Linked DNA regions of Caldimonas thermodepolymerans. The protein of the gene in region 1 interacts with the protein of each later gene in a pairwise test. Links are inferred from orthologs where the notes say so. Each region holds a gene or a part of one and is shown on either strand. Other genes may lie near its edges. The genes, in order: IS481_RS03485 and mrdA.

Evidence for each region.
Region 2: the proteins of IS481_RS03485 (region 1) and mrdA interact in binary tests that used the Escherichia coli proteins (3 or more experiments, as listed by UniProt). The link is inferred for Caldimonas thermodepolymerans from one-to-one orthologs.

Annotation. Positions count from the first base shown.
Region 1 is NZ_CP064338.1:710,093-717,131, reverse strand. What follows is about bases 2,456-5,509. They hold IS481_RS03485 (penicillin-binding protein 1A), read left to right. Parts: upstream 2,456-2,853; coding sequence 2,854-5,166; downstream 5,167-5,509. Other genes in these bases: lptM (LPS translocon maturation chaperone LptM), read left to right, coding at 5,483-5,509; cyaY (iron donor protein CyaY), read right to left, coding at 5,239-5,509; IS481_RS03490 (pilus assembly protein PilM), read right to left, coding at 2,456-2,530. In the rest of the region: IS481_RS03505 (pilus assembly protein PilP), read right to left, coding at 1-111; IS481_RS03500 (type IV pilus inner membrane component PilO), read right to left, coding at 126-818; IS481_RS03495 (PilN domain-containing protein), read right to left, coding at 831-1,454; more of IS481_RS03490, read right to left, coding at 1,451-2,455; more of cyaY, read right to left, coding at 5,510-5,577; more of lptM, read left to right, coding at 5,510-5,782; lysA (diaminopimelate decarboxylase), read left to right, coding at 5,779-7,039. UniProt on the Escherichia coli protein: Cell wall formation. Synthesis of cross-linked peptidoglycan from the lipid intermediates.
Region 2 is NZ_CP064338.1:134,981-141,926, forward strand. Bases 1,769-4,729 are described here. They hold mrdA (penicillin-binding protein 2), read left to right. Parts: upstream 1,769-2,208; coding sequence 2,209-4,251; downstream 4,252-4,729. Other genes in these bases: mreD (rod shape-determining protein MreD), read left to right, coding at 1,769-2,172; rodA (rod shape-determining protein RodA), read left to right, coding at 4,248-4,729. Also shown: IS481_RS00690 (rod shape-determining protein), read left to right, coding at 1-671; rod shape-determining protein MreC, read left to right, coding at 737-1,657; more of mreD, read left to right, coding at 1,654-1,768; more of rodA, read left to right, coding at 4,730-5,405; IS481_RS00715 (acyl-homoserine-lactone synthase), read right to left, coding at 5,453-6,115; IS481_RS00720 (DUF4902 domain-containing protein), read left to right, coding at 6,397-6,843; IS481_RS00725 (autoinducer binding domain-containing protein), read right to left, coding at 6,864-6,946. UniProt on the Escherichia coli protein: Catalyzes cross-linking of the peptidoglycan cell wall. Responsible for the determination of the rod shape of the cell. Is probably required for lateral peptidoglycan synthesis and maintenance of the correct diameter during lateral and centripetal growth.

The DNA.
Region 1 (7,039 bases):
CACCTCCCGCTTCTGCTGCTCCATCCAGGCCTGCAGTTCGTCCTGGCTGCTCTCGCATCCGCTCAACAGGACAGCCGTCAGCGCCAGGCACAGCGCAGAAGCGGTGCGCAGAGATGTCAACGCGTTCACTTCTTCTTGCCTCCCTTGGCCTTCGCCGCAGCCGCCCGGGCCTTGCGCTGCTCTTCCAGTTCGGCCTGGTCCAGGTACCGGTACGTCCTGGCCACGGCCTGCATGCCCAAGGTCGGCCCGCCGTCCTTCGGCAGGCTGATGTGCAGGTCATGCAGCGTCACGATGCGCGACAGGTTGGCGATGTCGGCCGCGAACGCCCCGATCTCGTGGTAGCGGCCTGCGACGTTGATCGAGATCGGCAGCTCGGCGTAGTAGTCCTTCACGATCACCTGGCCCGGGCGGAACAGCTCGAACTGCAACCCGCGGCCCAGGCCCGCCTGGTTGATGTCCGACAGCAAGGCGTCCATCTCGGCCTTGCCCGGCAGCTGCTTCTCGAGCTGGGTGACGTACTCCTGCACCTGCAGGCGCTGCTTGCGCAGCTCGCCCAGGTTGACGGCCTGCGCCAGCTTGCTGCGGTAGCTTTCCTTCAGCTGCGGTTCCTTGTTGCGCTCCGCCTCCAGCGTCTCGGCCTCCGGCGACAGCACCAGGAACCAGCCGATGACGACCACGGCCACGGCTGCCAGCACCCAGGCCAGGGCCTTGGGCAGCACCGGCCACTGGCCGGGTTCGTTGAGGTCCAGGTCACGGAACTGGGAGGCGACCTCCTCCGACAGCTCGGACAGATTGATGTTCAGCGTTCCCTTCGCCATGTCGAACCCCGATCAGGATTGCTTGCGCGCCGCGGCGGCGGCCGGCTTGGCAGCGCCTTCCTGCGGCTGGTTGTCCTGCGGACGCTTCAGCGACACGCGCATCGAGAACTCGAACAGCCGCTGAGGATTGCGGTCGCCGGGCTTCGGCGTCGTGGCCCGGATCTCGACCAGCTCGGGACGTTCCAGCCACGGCGAGTGGTAGGCCGTGTTGCGCAGCAGCTCGGACACCCGTTCGTTGGTCTGCGCGACCCCGCTGACCACCACCGTCTGTCCGGTCTGCTTGATCTCTCGCAGGTAGACGCCCTCGGGCGTCTGCTTCGCCAGTTCGTTGAGCAGGTGCACCGGCATGTTGCGGTCGGTCTGCAGGTCCTCGACCGCACGCTGGCGCGCCTTCAGCGCCTCGATCTCGGCACGCAGCGTGGCGATGTCCTTGATCTGCTCGTCGAGCTTCCGGATCTCGGCCGTCAGGAAGGCATTGCGCTCCTGCTGGTTGGCGATCATCTGCTGCAGCACGGCATACCAGCCGGCCACCACCAGCGCACCGACGCCCGCCGAGACGCCCAGCGCGACGAAAAACGCCTGCTTGCGGCGACGCCGCTTCTCTTCCCGGTGAGGAAGGAGGTTGATCAGGATCATTGCAGGAATCTCCGCATCGCCAGACCGCAGGCCGTCAGGTACGAGGGCGCCTCGCGCCGCAGCTTGCTTTCACGCACGCTGGGGCCCAGCTTCATGCCCTCGAAGGGGTTGACCACCATTGAGGCGAAACCGGTCTGTTCGGTCACGCGCTCCTTCAGGCCCGGCAGCGTCGCGCTGCCGCCGGCCAGCATCACGTAGTGCACCTTGTGGTGCGGCGTGCTGGTGAAGAAGTACTGCAGCGCGCGGCCCACCTCCTGCGCCAGGCTGTCGACGAACGGCGCCAGGATGGTCTGCTCGTAGTCTTCCGGCAGGTCGCCGGAGAGCTTCTTCTGCTCCGCCTCCTCGAAGGAGAAGCCGTACTGGCGCGAGATCAGCTGCGTCAGCTGCGACCCGCCGAAGGCCTGGTCGCGGTCGTAGAGCAGTTCCTCGTCGCGCAGCACCTTGAGGCTGGTGGTCTCGGCCCCGATCTCGAACAGGGCGACCAGCGAATCCTTGCCCTCGTTGGGCAGGTTGGCGATCAGGCGCCCGATGGCCAGGCGCGACGCATGCGATTCGATGTCCAGCACCACGGGTTTCAGGCCGGCGGCTTCGGCCAGGCCCTGGCGGTCCTGCACCCGGTCCTTGCGGGAGGCGGCGATGAGCACCTCGACGTCGCCGACCGAGGTCGGGCTCGGGCCGATGACACAGAAGTCCAGGCTCACTTCGTCGAGCGAGAACGGGATGTACTGGTTGGCCTCGGCCTCGACCTGGACCTCCATCTCCTCCTCGCGCAGGCCCGCGGGCAGCATGATCTTCTTGGTGATCACGGCCGACTGGGGCATGGCCATCGCGACGTGCTTGGTGCGCGTGCCGCTCTTGACGACGACGCGACGCACCGCGTTGGCCACTTCGTCGAATTTCTCGATCTGGCCGTCGGCGATCCAGCCCTTCTCGAAACTCTCCGAGGCAAACCGCTCGACGACGTACTCGCCCGAGGCGTTCTGGGACAACTCGACCAGCTTGACGCTCGACGAACTGATGTCGAGCCCGACAAGCGGCGCATGCTTGCGGCCTAACAAAACGTCAAGAAAACTCACGGGTCCCCCACGCGCAAGAAGGTGCGCCGGATTGTTAATAAGTTACTTCAATGCTATCAGCAAGCCCATTGAGCAACAAAGATTTTTTCACGCTTTGGCCGTTTCTTTCAGAGGCGTGAAACGTGTTCGCGACACCCGTTTCGGGGTAGACCCTGATACACCCTCCCTGAAGTGAAACAACTCGTGTCGAAGCCCCTCGAAGCCCTTGCCGGAACGCGCCGGAACTGCCACGGACCCGGTTTCTATAATGCGCGTTGTCTCTTAGGAACGACATGACCGAATCTGCGCGCCAACGCCCGAAAGGCGGCGCGGCCAGCGCTGCAATGCCTGCCTGGACGCGCTGGCTGCTCAAAGGGTTGACCTGGGCCTTCGGCCTTGCGCTGGCCGGCGTGGCGGCGGCGCTGATGGTGGCTGCCATCGCGCTGGCCGTCGCCTATCCCAACCTGCCCGAGATCAGCGGGTTGATGGACTACCGTCCCAAGCTGCCGCTGCGCGTGTACTCGGCCGACAACGTCCTGATCGGCGAGTACGGCGAGGAGCGGCGCAAGTTCGTGCCCATCCGCAACATCCCGAAGGTGGTGCAGCACGCTGTGCTCGCGATCGAGGACGCGCGCTTCTACCAGCACAGCGGCGTCGACTACATCGGCGTGCTGCGCGCCGGGCTGCGCAACTTCGGCGAGGCGCGCAGCCAGGGCGCCTCGACGATCACGATGCAGGTGGCGCGCAACTTCTACCTGTCCACCGAAAAGACCTTCACGCGCAAGATCTACGAGATCCTGCTCGCGCTCAAGATCGAGAGCCTGCTGACCAAGGACCAGATCCTCGAGCTCTACATGAACCAGATCTACCTGGGTCAGCGCGCGTACGGCTTTGCGGCCGCCGCCGAGACGTACTTCGGCAAGGAGCTGGACGAGCTGACGGTCGCCGAAGCGGCGATGCTGGCCGGCCTGCCCAAGGCCCCGTCGGCCTACAACCCGATCGTCAATCCGCGGCGGGCGGCGACGCGGCAGCGCTACATCATCTCGCGCATGCTGGAGCACGGCTTCATCACGAAGGAACAGCACGACGCGGCGCTGGCCGAGAAGCTGACCTACCGTCGCAACGTGCCGCCGCCGGTGCACGCCGAATACGTGGCCGAGACAGCCCGCCAGCTGATCTTCGAGCAGTACGGCGAAGAGGCCTACACGCGCGGGCTGAACGTCTACACCACCATCGAGACCGACGACCAGGTCGCCGCCTACCGGGCCCTGCGTGCAGGCATCATCGACTACGAGCGGCGCCAGTTCTACCGCGGCCCCGAAGGCTACGTCGAGCTGCCCAAGGACGCCACGGAACTGGACACGCGCATCGCCGAGGCGCTGGCCGACTATCCCGACAACGACGAGATCCGCGCCGCGGTGGCCATCGAGGTCAGCCCCAAGAAGGTGGTCGCGGTGCTGCAGAACGGCGAGGACGTCACGATCACCGGCGCCGGGCTCAAGCCCGCCGAATCGGGCCTGTCGGAAAAGGCCAATCCCAAGGTGCGCATCCGTCCCGGCGCGGTGATCCGCGTGGTGCAGGACGCCAAGGGCAAGTGGTCGATCACGCAACTGCCCGAGGTCGAAGGCGCACTGGTGTCCCTGGACCCGCGCACCGGCGCCGTGCGCGCGCTGGTGGGCGGCTTCGACCATGCCAAGAACAAGTTCAACCACGTCACGCAGGCGTGGCGCCAGCCCGGCTCCAGCTTCAAGCCGTTCATCTACTCGGCCGCGCTCGAGAAGGGCTTCACGCCTGCCACGGTGATCAACGACGCACCGTTGTTCTTCGATGCCGGCACCACCGGCAGCCAGCCCTGGGAGCCGAAGAACTACGACGGCACCTTCGACGGCCCGATGTCGATGCGCCGCGCGCTGGCCAAGTCGAAGAACATGGTCTCGATCCGCCTGCTGCAGGCCATCGGCCCGGACTACGGGCAGCAGTGGGTGAGCAACTTCGGCTTCGACCCGGCACGGCATCCGCCCTACCTGACCATGGCGCTCGGCGCCGGCTCGACCACGCCGCTGCAGATGGCCACGGCCTACGCCGTGTTCGCCAACGGCGGCCTGCGCGTCACGCCGCACCTGGTCACCCGCGTGACCGACAGCAAGGGCAACGTGCTGGTCGACCGTCCGCCCAAGCCGGCGGACGAATCGGCGCGCGTCATCGACGCCCGCAACGCCTTCGTGATGAGCAGCCTGCTGCAGGAAGTGACCCGCTCGGGCACCGCCGCGCGCGCGCAGGCCCTGCTCAAGCGCCCGGACCTGTACGGCAAGACCGGCACCACCAACGACTCGATGGACGCCTGGTTCGCCGGCTTCCAGCCGACCCTGGTCGGCGTCGTCTGGATCGGCTACGACACGCCGCGCAAGCTGGGCTCGCGCGAGACGGGGGGCGGCCTGGCCCTGCCGATCTGGATCAGCTACATGGCGCACGCGCTCAAGGGCGTGCCGGTGCAGGAGCCCTCGCCCCCGCCGGGCGTGGTCAACATCGGCGGCGAGTGGTTCTACGAGGAGTTCAGCCAGGGCGCCGGCGTGGCCAGCCTCGGCCTGGAAGACCAGCTGCCGGTGACGCCGACCGAGGACGAGCGCCGCAGCATCCTGGACCTGTTCAGGAACTGACCCTCGGCGTTCCCCAAGCACAAAGGCGGCCTTCGGGCCGCCTTGTTCGCTTGCCGGGCCTGCGCCGCGTGCTCAGGCCGCCGGTGCCGTGAAGCTCACCGGGCACCCGGCCTGTTCGCTGACGCACTCGGACAGCATCTCGAAGAAGTCGCGCCCGCTGCGGGTGTCCAGCCAGCGGCCCTCGACATACTTGTAGTGGTAGCCGCCACGGCGCGCGGCCAGCCAGATCTCGTGCAGCGGCGGCTGGGTGTTGATCACGATCTTGCTGCGGTTGGGCAGCGTCAGTTCGAGCAGGCCGCCGGTGCGGCTGGTGTCGATGTCCACCACGTCGCTCTGCAGCAGTTCGTCGACGCGCGCCTCGACGGCGGCCAGCACGGCATGCGCCCGGGCGTGGTATTCGCTGTCGCTCAACGGAGTGGGGGTCAGAGTCATCGTTGCCAGAACCTACAATCGTGAAATGTTTGCACGCGCATCGATTCTAGTCTTCGGTGCGGCCACCCTTCTGGCCGTGGGTGTGAGCGGCTGCGGGCAGAAGGGCCCGCTGTACCTGCCCGGGCCCGCCGCCACCGCCCCCGCCGGGGCGGCTTCCGCACCTGCTCCTGCTGCCTCCCGATGACCCTGCCCGGCTCCCCCTTCGTCGCGTACCGCGACGGCCAGCTGCACGTGGACGGCTGCGCGCTCGACGCGCTGGCCGACCAGTACGGCACCCCGCTCTACGTCTACTCGCAGGCCGCGATGCTGGCCGCGCTCGCGCCCTACGAGCGGGCGCTGGCCGGCCGCAAGCACCTGGTCTGCTACGCGATGAAGGCCAACTCCAGCCTGGCCGTGCTGCAGACCTTCGCGCGCGCGGGCTGCGGCTTCGACATCGTCTCGGCCGGCGAGCTGGAACGCGTGCTGGCCGCAGGCGGCCGTGCCGACCGGGTGGTGTTCTCGGGCGTGGGCAAGACCCGCGCCGAGATGCGCCGCGCGCTGGAAGCCGGCGTGCGCTGCTTCAACGTCGAAAGCGAGGCCGAACTGGAGGTGCTGTCGGAAGTCGCCGCCTCGCTGGGGCGCCGGGCGCCGGTGAGCCTGCGCGTCAACCCGGACGTCGACGCGAAGACCCATCCGTACATCTCCACCGGCCTGCGCGACAACAAGTTCGGCATCGCCCATGACCGCGCCGTCGCGGCCTACCGGCGCGCCGCGGCGCTGCCGGGGCTGCAGGTCACCGGCATCGACTGCCACATCGGCTCGCAGATCACCGAGGTCGCACCCTACCTCGACGCGCTGGACCGCGTGCTGGACCTGGTCGAGGCGGTGGAGGCCGCGGGCATCCCGATCCACCACGTCGACCTCGGCGGAGGCCTGGGCATCACCTACACCGACGAGACCCCGCCGGCGGCCGACGAGCTGATCGCGCGCCTGCTCGAGCGCATCGACGCGCGCGGGCACGGGCATCGCGAGCTGCTGTTCGAGCCGGGCCGCTCGCTGGTCGGCAATGCCGGCGTGCTGGTCACCGAGGTGCTCTACCTCAAGCCCGGCGAGGAGAAGAACTTCTGCATCGTCGATGCGGCGATGAACGACCTGATGCGCCCGGCGATGTACGAGGCCTGGATGGCCACTGCCGCCTGCCGCCTGCGCGACGAGCCGCCGCAGCGCTACGACGTGGTCGGCCCGGTGTGCGAATCGGGCGACTGGCTGGCGCGCGACCGCCTGCTGGCGGTGCGCCAGGGCGACCGGATCGCGGTGCTGTCGGCCGGCGCCTACGGCATGAGCATGGCGAGCAACTACAACACGCGCGGCCGCGCGGCCGAGGTGATGGTGATCGACGGCCAGGCGCACCTCATCCGCGAGCGCGAGACGCCGCAAGAGCTGTTCCGCGGGGAGCGGCTCC
Region 2 (6,946 bases), 570 kb from region 1 along the record:
GCGCGATCCGTGAGTCGGCGCTGGGTGCCGGCGCCTCCGAGGTCTACCTGATCGAGGAGCCGATGGCCGCGGCGATCGGCGCCGGCCTGCCGGTGTCGGAGGCCTCCGGCTCGATGGTGGTGGACATCGGCGGCGGCACCACCGAGGTCGGCGTGATCTCGCTGGGCGGCATGGTCTACAAGGGCAGCGTGCGTGTCGGCGGCGACAAGTTCGACGAGGCCATCATCAACTACATCCGCCGCAACTACGGCATGCTGATCGGCGAGCCCACCGCCGAGGCGATCAAGAAGGAAATCGGCTCGGCCTTCCCCGGCTCCGAGGTCAAGGAGATGGAGGTCAAGGGCCGCAACCTCTCCGAAGGCGTGCCGCGCAGCTTCACGATCAGCTCCAACGAGATCCTCGAGGCGCTGACCGATCCGCTGAACCAGATCGTCTCCAGCGTGAAGAATGCCCTGGAACAGACCCCGCCCGAACTGGGCGCGGACATCGCCGAACGCGGCATGATGCTCACGGGCGGCGGGGCGTTGCTGCGCGACCTGGACCGCCTGCTCGCCGAGGAGACCGGCCTGCCGGTGCTGGTGGCCGAAGACCCGCTGACCTGCGTGGTCCGCGGCTGCGGCACGGCCCTGGAGCGCATGGAGCGCCTGGGCGCGATCTTCACCTCGGAGTGAGCTTGGGCCACCCGCAGCCTGGCCGGCCCGATGCGGCCGGCCGGCTTCGTCTGTAAAGTCCCGACATGCCGCTGGGCACCCTGGACCGGACTCCACCGCCTTTCTTCAAGCAAGGGCCGTCGGCGTTCACGCGCCTGATGATCTTCTCCGCCCTGGCGGTCTTCCTGATGGTGGCCGACACGCGGCTGCACATCACCCAGCCCCTGCGGGCCGTGATCGCCACCGTGCTGCACCCGATCCAGCGCGCCCTGCTGGTGCCGGTCGAGCTGGTGGCCACCGGCGGCGCCTACCTGGACGGGGTCAAGGAAGCGCGTGCCGCCGAGGAGCTGGCGCGCCGCCAGCTGGTCGAGCAGGCCGCCCGCATTGCCCGCATGGAGTTGCTCGAGCGCGAGAACGCCCAGCTGCGTGCGCTGCTGGAGCTGCGCCCGGCGGTGCAGGCCCGCACCCGTGCGGCCGAGGTGCTCTACGACGCGCCCGACCCGTTCAGCCGCCGCGTGGTGGTGGACATCGGCAGCACCCACGGCGTGGTCCTGGGCTCGCCGGTGATCGACCAGAACGGCGTGCTGGGCCAGGTCACGCGGGTGTATCCGCTCACTTCGGAAGTGACCCTGCTGACCGACCGGCAGGCGCTGATCCCGGTGCTGAACACGCGCACCCTGGTGCGCGGCGTGGCCTACGGCGACCCGGCCCATGACGCGATGGAGCTGCGCTTCATGGCCGCCAACGCCGACGTCGCCGAGGGCGACCTGCTCAGCACCTCGGGCGTGGACGGCGTCTACCCGCCGGGCCTGGCGGTCGCGCGCGTGACCAAGGTGGACCGCCGCTCCGACTCCCCCTTCGCCAAGATCACCCTGCAGCCGGTGGCCTCGCCCGGCAGCGCGCGCCACGTGCTGATCGTCGACCCGATCGGCGGCCACCTGCCGCAGCGCCCGCCCGAGGACGAGGCGCCGTCCGAGACCCGCAAGAAAGCGAGGGCCGCCCGATGATGCCGCGCGGTTCCGACCAGCTGCTGCTGCCGGTCAACCCGGTGTTCATGTGGGCCTCGCTGCTGGCGGCCTTCGCGCTGAACCTGGTGCCCGTCGGCCAGACCACCGCGGTGCCGGACCTGCTGGCGCTGGTCCTGGTGTTCTGGAACGTGCACCAGCCGCGCCGCGTCGGCGTGGGCGCCGCCTTCGCCTTCGGCCTGATGATGGACGTGCACGAAGGCGCGCTGCTCGGCCAGCACGCGCTGGCCTACACGCTGCTGTCCTATTTCGCGATCACCATCCACCGGCGCCTGCTGTGGTTCAGCGTGCTGTCGCAGGCGGTGCAGATCCTGCCGCTGTTCTTTGCCGCCCACGTGGTGTCGGTGCTGATCCGCATGATCGCCGGCGGCGTCTTCCCCGGCTGGGAACTGCTGCTCGCGCCGGTGTTCGAAGCGGTGTTGTGGCCGCTGGCGACCTGGGTGCTGCTCGCGCCGCAGCGCCGCCCGCCGGACCCCGACGCCAACCGGCCGCTGTAGCCACCGCCCGCGAGGCCCTGCCGCGCCCCCACGCGCATGACCGAACTCAAGAACGTCGAACTCGAGCTGTCGCGCTTTCGCGCGAGGGTGCTGTTCGCCGCGGCCATGGTGCTGGTGTGCTTCGGGCTGATCTTCGCGCGCCTGGCCTACCTGCAGGTGATCCGCTACGACGAGCTGTCCACGCGCGCCGAGAACAACCGCATCGCCGTGGTGCCCATCGTCCCCAACCGCGGGCTGATCGTCGACCGCAACGGCGTGGTGCTGGCCAACAACTACTCGGCCTACACGCTGGAGCTGACGCCGTCGAAGATCGCCGACCTGGACGCCACCATCGACGCCCTGTCCGAGGTGGTCGAGATCACCAACTACGACCGGCGGCGCTTCCGCCGGCTGATGGACGAGTCCAAGAGCTTCGAGTCGCTGCCGATCCGCACCCGCCTGACCGACGAGGAGGTGGCGCGCTTCTCGGTGCAAGCCTACCGCTTTCCCGGCGTGGAGATCAAGGCACGGCTGTTCCGCCACTACCCGCTCGGCGAGATCGGCAGCCACGTGATCGGCTACATCGGCCGCATCAACCAGGCCGAGAAGGAGAAGATCGAGGACTCCGAGGACGCGGCCAACTACCGCGGCACCGACTACATCGGCAAGCTGGGCATCGAGCAGAGCTACGAGCGCGAGCTGCACGGCATCACCGGCTTCGAGGAGGTGGAGACCAGCGCCGGCGGGCGCGCGGTGCGGCGGCTGCGCTCCAGCCCGGCGATCCCGGGCAACACCGTGGTGCTGTCCATCGACATCAAGCTGCAGGCGCTGGTCGAGCGGCTGTACGGCAACCGGCGCGGCGCGCTGGTGGCGATCGACCCCAAGACCGGCGAGCTGCTGGCCTTCGTCAGCAAGCCGACCTTCGACCCCAACCTGTTCGTCGAGGGCATCGACGTCGAGAACTGGCGCGCGCTCAACGAGTCGCCCGACAAGCCGCTGCTCAACCGCGCGCTGCGGGGCACCTACCCGCCCGGCTCCACGTTCAAGCCGTTCATGGCGATGGCCGCGCTCAACAGCGGCAAGCGCGGGCCGAACGAGGCCATCCTCGACACCGGGGTGTTCCTGTTCGGCAACCACCGCTTCCGCAGCCACGGCGACGTCGGGCTGGGCATGGTCGACATGCACCGCTCGATCGTCAAGTCGAGCAACGTCTACTACTACTCGCTGGCCAACGAGATGGGCGTGGACCTGATCCACGCGCAGCTCGCGCCGTTCGGCTTCGGCCAGATCACCGGCATCGACATCGAGGGCGAGGTGCGCGGCGTGCTGCCGTCCACCGAATGGAAGCGCCGTGCCTACAAGAAGCCCGAGCAGCAGCGCTGGTACGCCGGCGAGACCATCTCGCTGGGCATCGGCCAGGGCTACAACAACTTCACGATGCTGCAGCTGTCGCATGCGCTGGCCACGCTGGTCTCGGGCGGCGAGCGCCACGTGCCGCACCTGGTGCGCGAGATCCGCGACGTGGTCACGCGCGAGCGTCGCCCGGTGGGCGGCCAGCGCCTCGAGCCGCTCGACCTGAAGGCGCAGCATGTCGAGATCATCAAGCGCGCGATGCACGCGGTGACGCAGGAAGGCACCTCGACCCGCGTGTTCGCCGGTGCGCCCTACGCGAGCGGCGGCAAGACCGGCACCGCGCAGGCCGTCACGATCCGCCAGAACGAGAAGTACAACGCGGCCAAGATGGCCGAGTACCTGCGCGACCACTCGCTGTACATCGCCTTCGCCCCGGTCGATGATCCGCAGATCGCGGTCGCGCTGATCGTCGAGAACGCCGGCTTCGGCGCGCAGGCCGCCGCGCCGATCGCGCGCCGGGTGCTGGACTACTGGCTGGCCGGCATCTATCCCAGCGAGGAAGACATCCTGGCCGTGCAGAACGGCCAGGCGGCCGCCCCGATCGGCACGCCGCGGCGCGCCTCCGAGGTGCAGCTGCCCGCGCCGGTGCTGCCGGCCACCGGCAGCACCGTGCTGCCCGTCCCGGCCCAGGCCGTGCCGGCCTCCGCGGTGGCCCCCGTGTCCCTCAACCCCGAGCCCGCCCGATGAACGTCGCCTTCGAACGCCCCTCCCTGTGGCAGCGCGCCAGGCCGGTCTTCACCGGCTTCGACGGCTGGCTGGCACTGGCGGTGCTGCTGCTGTGCAGTGCCGGGCTGGTCATCATGTACTCGGCCGGCTACGACCACGGCACCCGCTTCTACGACCATGCGCGCAACATGCTGATCGCCGCGCTGGTGGTGTTCGTCGTCGCGCAGGTGTCGCCGCAGAAGCTGATGGCGATCGCCGTGCCGCTGTACGTGCTGGGCGTGGTGCTGCTGCTGGGCGTCGAGTTCTTCGGCATCACCCGCAAGGGGGCGACGCGCTGGCTCAACGTCGGCGTCACCGTGATCCAGCCCAGCGAGCTGCTCAAGTTCGCGGTGCCGCTGATGCTGGCCTGGTGGTTCCAGCGCCGCGAGGGGCAGCTGCGCACGCTGGACTTCATCGTCGCGGCGGGCATCCTGGCGCTGCCCGTGGGCCTGATCATGAAGCAGCCCGACCTGGGCACCGCGCTGCTGGTGCTGGCCGGCGGGCTGTTCGTGATCTTCTTCGCCGGCCTGTCGTGGAAGCTGATCCTCCCGGTGCTGGTCGGCGGTGCGATCGGCATCACCGCGCTGGTGCTCGCCGAGGACCGCATCTGCCAGCCCGACGTCGAATGGCCGGTGCTGCACGCCTACCAGAAGGGGCGCGTGTGCACGCTGCTCGATCCGGGCAAGGACCCGCTCGGCAAGGGCTTCCACACGCTGCAAGGCATGATCGCGATCGGCTCCGGGGGGCTGACCGGCAAGGGTTTCATGAAGGGCACGCAGACCCACCTGGAGTTCATCCCCGAGCGCACCACCGACTTCATCTTCGCCGCCTATTCCGAGGAGTTCGGGCTGGCCGGCAACGTCGCCCTGCTGCTGGGCTTCATCTTCCTGGTCTTCCGCGGGCTGGTGATCGCCACCGAGGCGCCGACGCTGTTCTCGCGCCTGCTCGCGGGGGCGGTGTCGCTGATCTTCTTCACCTATGCCTTCGTCAACATGGGCATGGTCAGCGGCATCCTGCCCGTGGTGGGCGTGCCCCTGCCCTTCATCAGCTACGGCGGCACCGCGATGGTGACGCTGGGGCTGGGCATCGGCATCCTGATGTCGATCGCCAAGAGCCGGCGACTGATGGTCTCCTGAGCGGCGCCCTGGTCACCGGGCGGCCCGGAAGGCGCAGCCTGGTCCGTTCAGGTCCAGCTGCGGGTCGTGTCCGCCGTGGCGGCGGGGGCATTGGCGCGCAACGCGGGCGCGACGCGCTCGCGCGGCGGCACGTAGTGCGCCAGCAGGCGCAGCGAGTGGGCGTCCACCTCGATCCAGCAGGCAAACAGCGGGTGGCCGCCGACCATCACCGGCGGCCCGGCGCGGTGGATGTGCAGGCCGGCGCGGCGCAGCAGGCGCTCGACGCCCAGCGGCGAGACCGTGACGAAGCGCTCCACGCCATGGCGGGCCGCGAAATGCAGCGCGGTGGCGAACACGTGCTCGGCCACCTTCAGTTCCATCTGGCGCGACAGCTGGTGGGGCGCGCCGCAGTTCATCGACGCGAAGCGCGACAGCTCCCAGATCCGTTCGTGGCGCGGCACCGGCGCGCCGTGCAGCAGCTGCGGGAACACGTCGGCCAGCAGGTAGGGGCCGGTGGTGGGCAGCAGGCGGGCGCAGCCGCAGATCGCGCCCGTCTCGTCGCGCGCGATCACGTAGCCGGTCTGCGGGCCGTCGAACTGGTCCTGCTCGCGGCCGTTCTCGGTGGGCAGGTCCCATTTCAGGGTCTCGATGAAGATACGGTGGCGGTAGACCGCCAGCTCGTCGAGCAGACTGGGGGCAAGGGTGGCTCCGGTTCCACAGATGACGTCCACAAGAGCCTCCTTCGTCAGTTACGGCAGCCGGGACGACCGATTTCAGAGCAGGGCATGGGGGGTCACAACTGTCAGGGTTGACAGAAATTCGCGCCCCGAACCGGGGATTGTCGGCTGGGGGCAACTGCGGCACTGTTCACCGCCTTGCAACGTGCTTAGCATGAAACGTCCATCCTGGCGCGACCCGGTCGCGCGGGACTACACCGACAGGCAGTTCCGTGGCGAGAAGACTCCGTAACGCGCGTGCCGGCCGCGTCCCCGCCTCGTGCGGGGCGCCCCTCGTGACCCTGCCCGGCCGGGGTCGCAGCCCCTGGTCCGGCCCCCGGCCCGGTCGCCTGTCGTTCCTGCCTGCCGTGGCCGCCGGCCCCGCCGAGGACGGCTACCTGCGCGTCACCTGGGGCGAATTGTGCGCCGCCGAGTTCGCCCACCTGTGTTCCGGCCTCGATCCGGACGAGCCCCGCCTGCCCGACAGCCTCTGGGTCGTGAGCGGCTACACCGAATGGGTCAGCGGCCCCGAGCCGCTCATCTCGCTGGGCTGGGACTGGCGCCTCAACGGCATCACCGGGGTGCTCGAGCTGGCCTCGGCCACGGTGCGCAGCAACCTGATGCTGATCGGGCAGGACCGCATCGACCTGGGCTGCCAGGTCACCGAACAGCTGCTGAGCCGGCGCCTGAGCCGCATGGACTGGCAGCCGGTGGTGGCCTCGGCGGTGGGCCTGCGGCAGTAGGCGCGGCCGCGCGCGCACGCTCAGAGCAGGCCGAGCACCGCGGCGCGCAGCACCGCCGCGGTCTTGTTGCTCGCGCCCAGCTTGAGCATCGCGTTGTTGATGT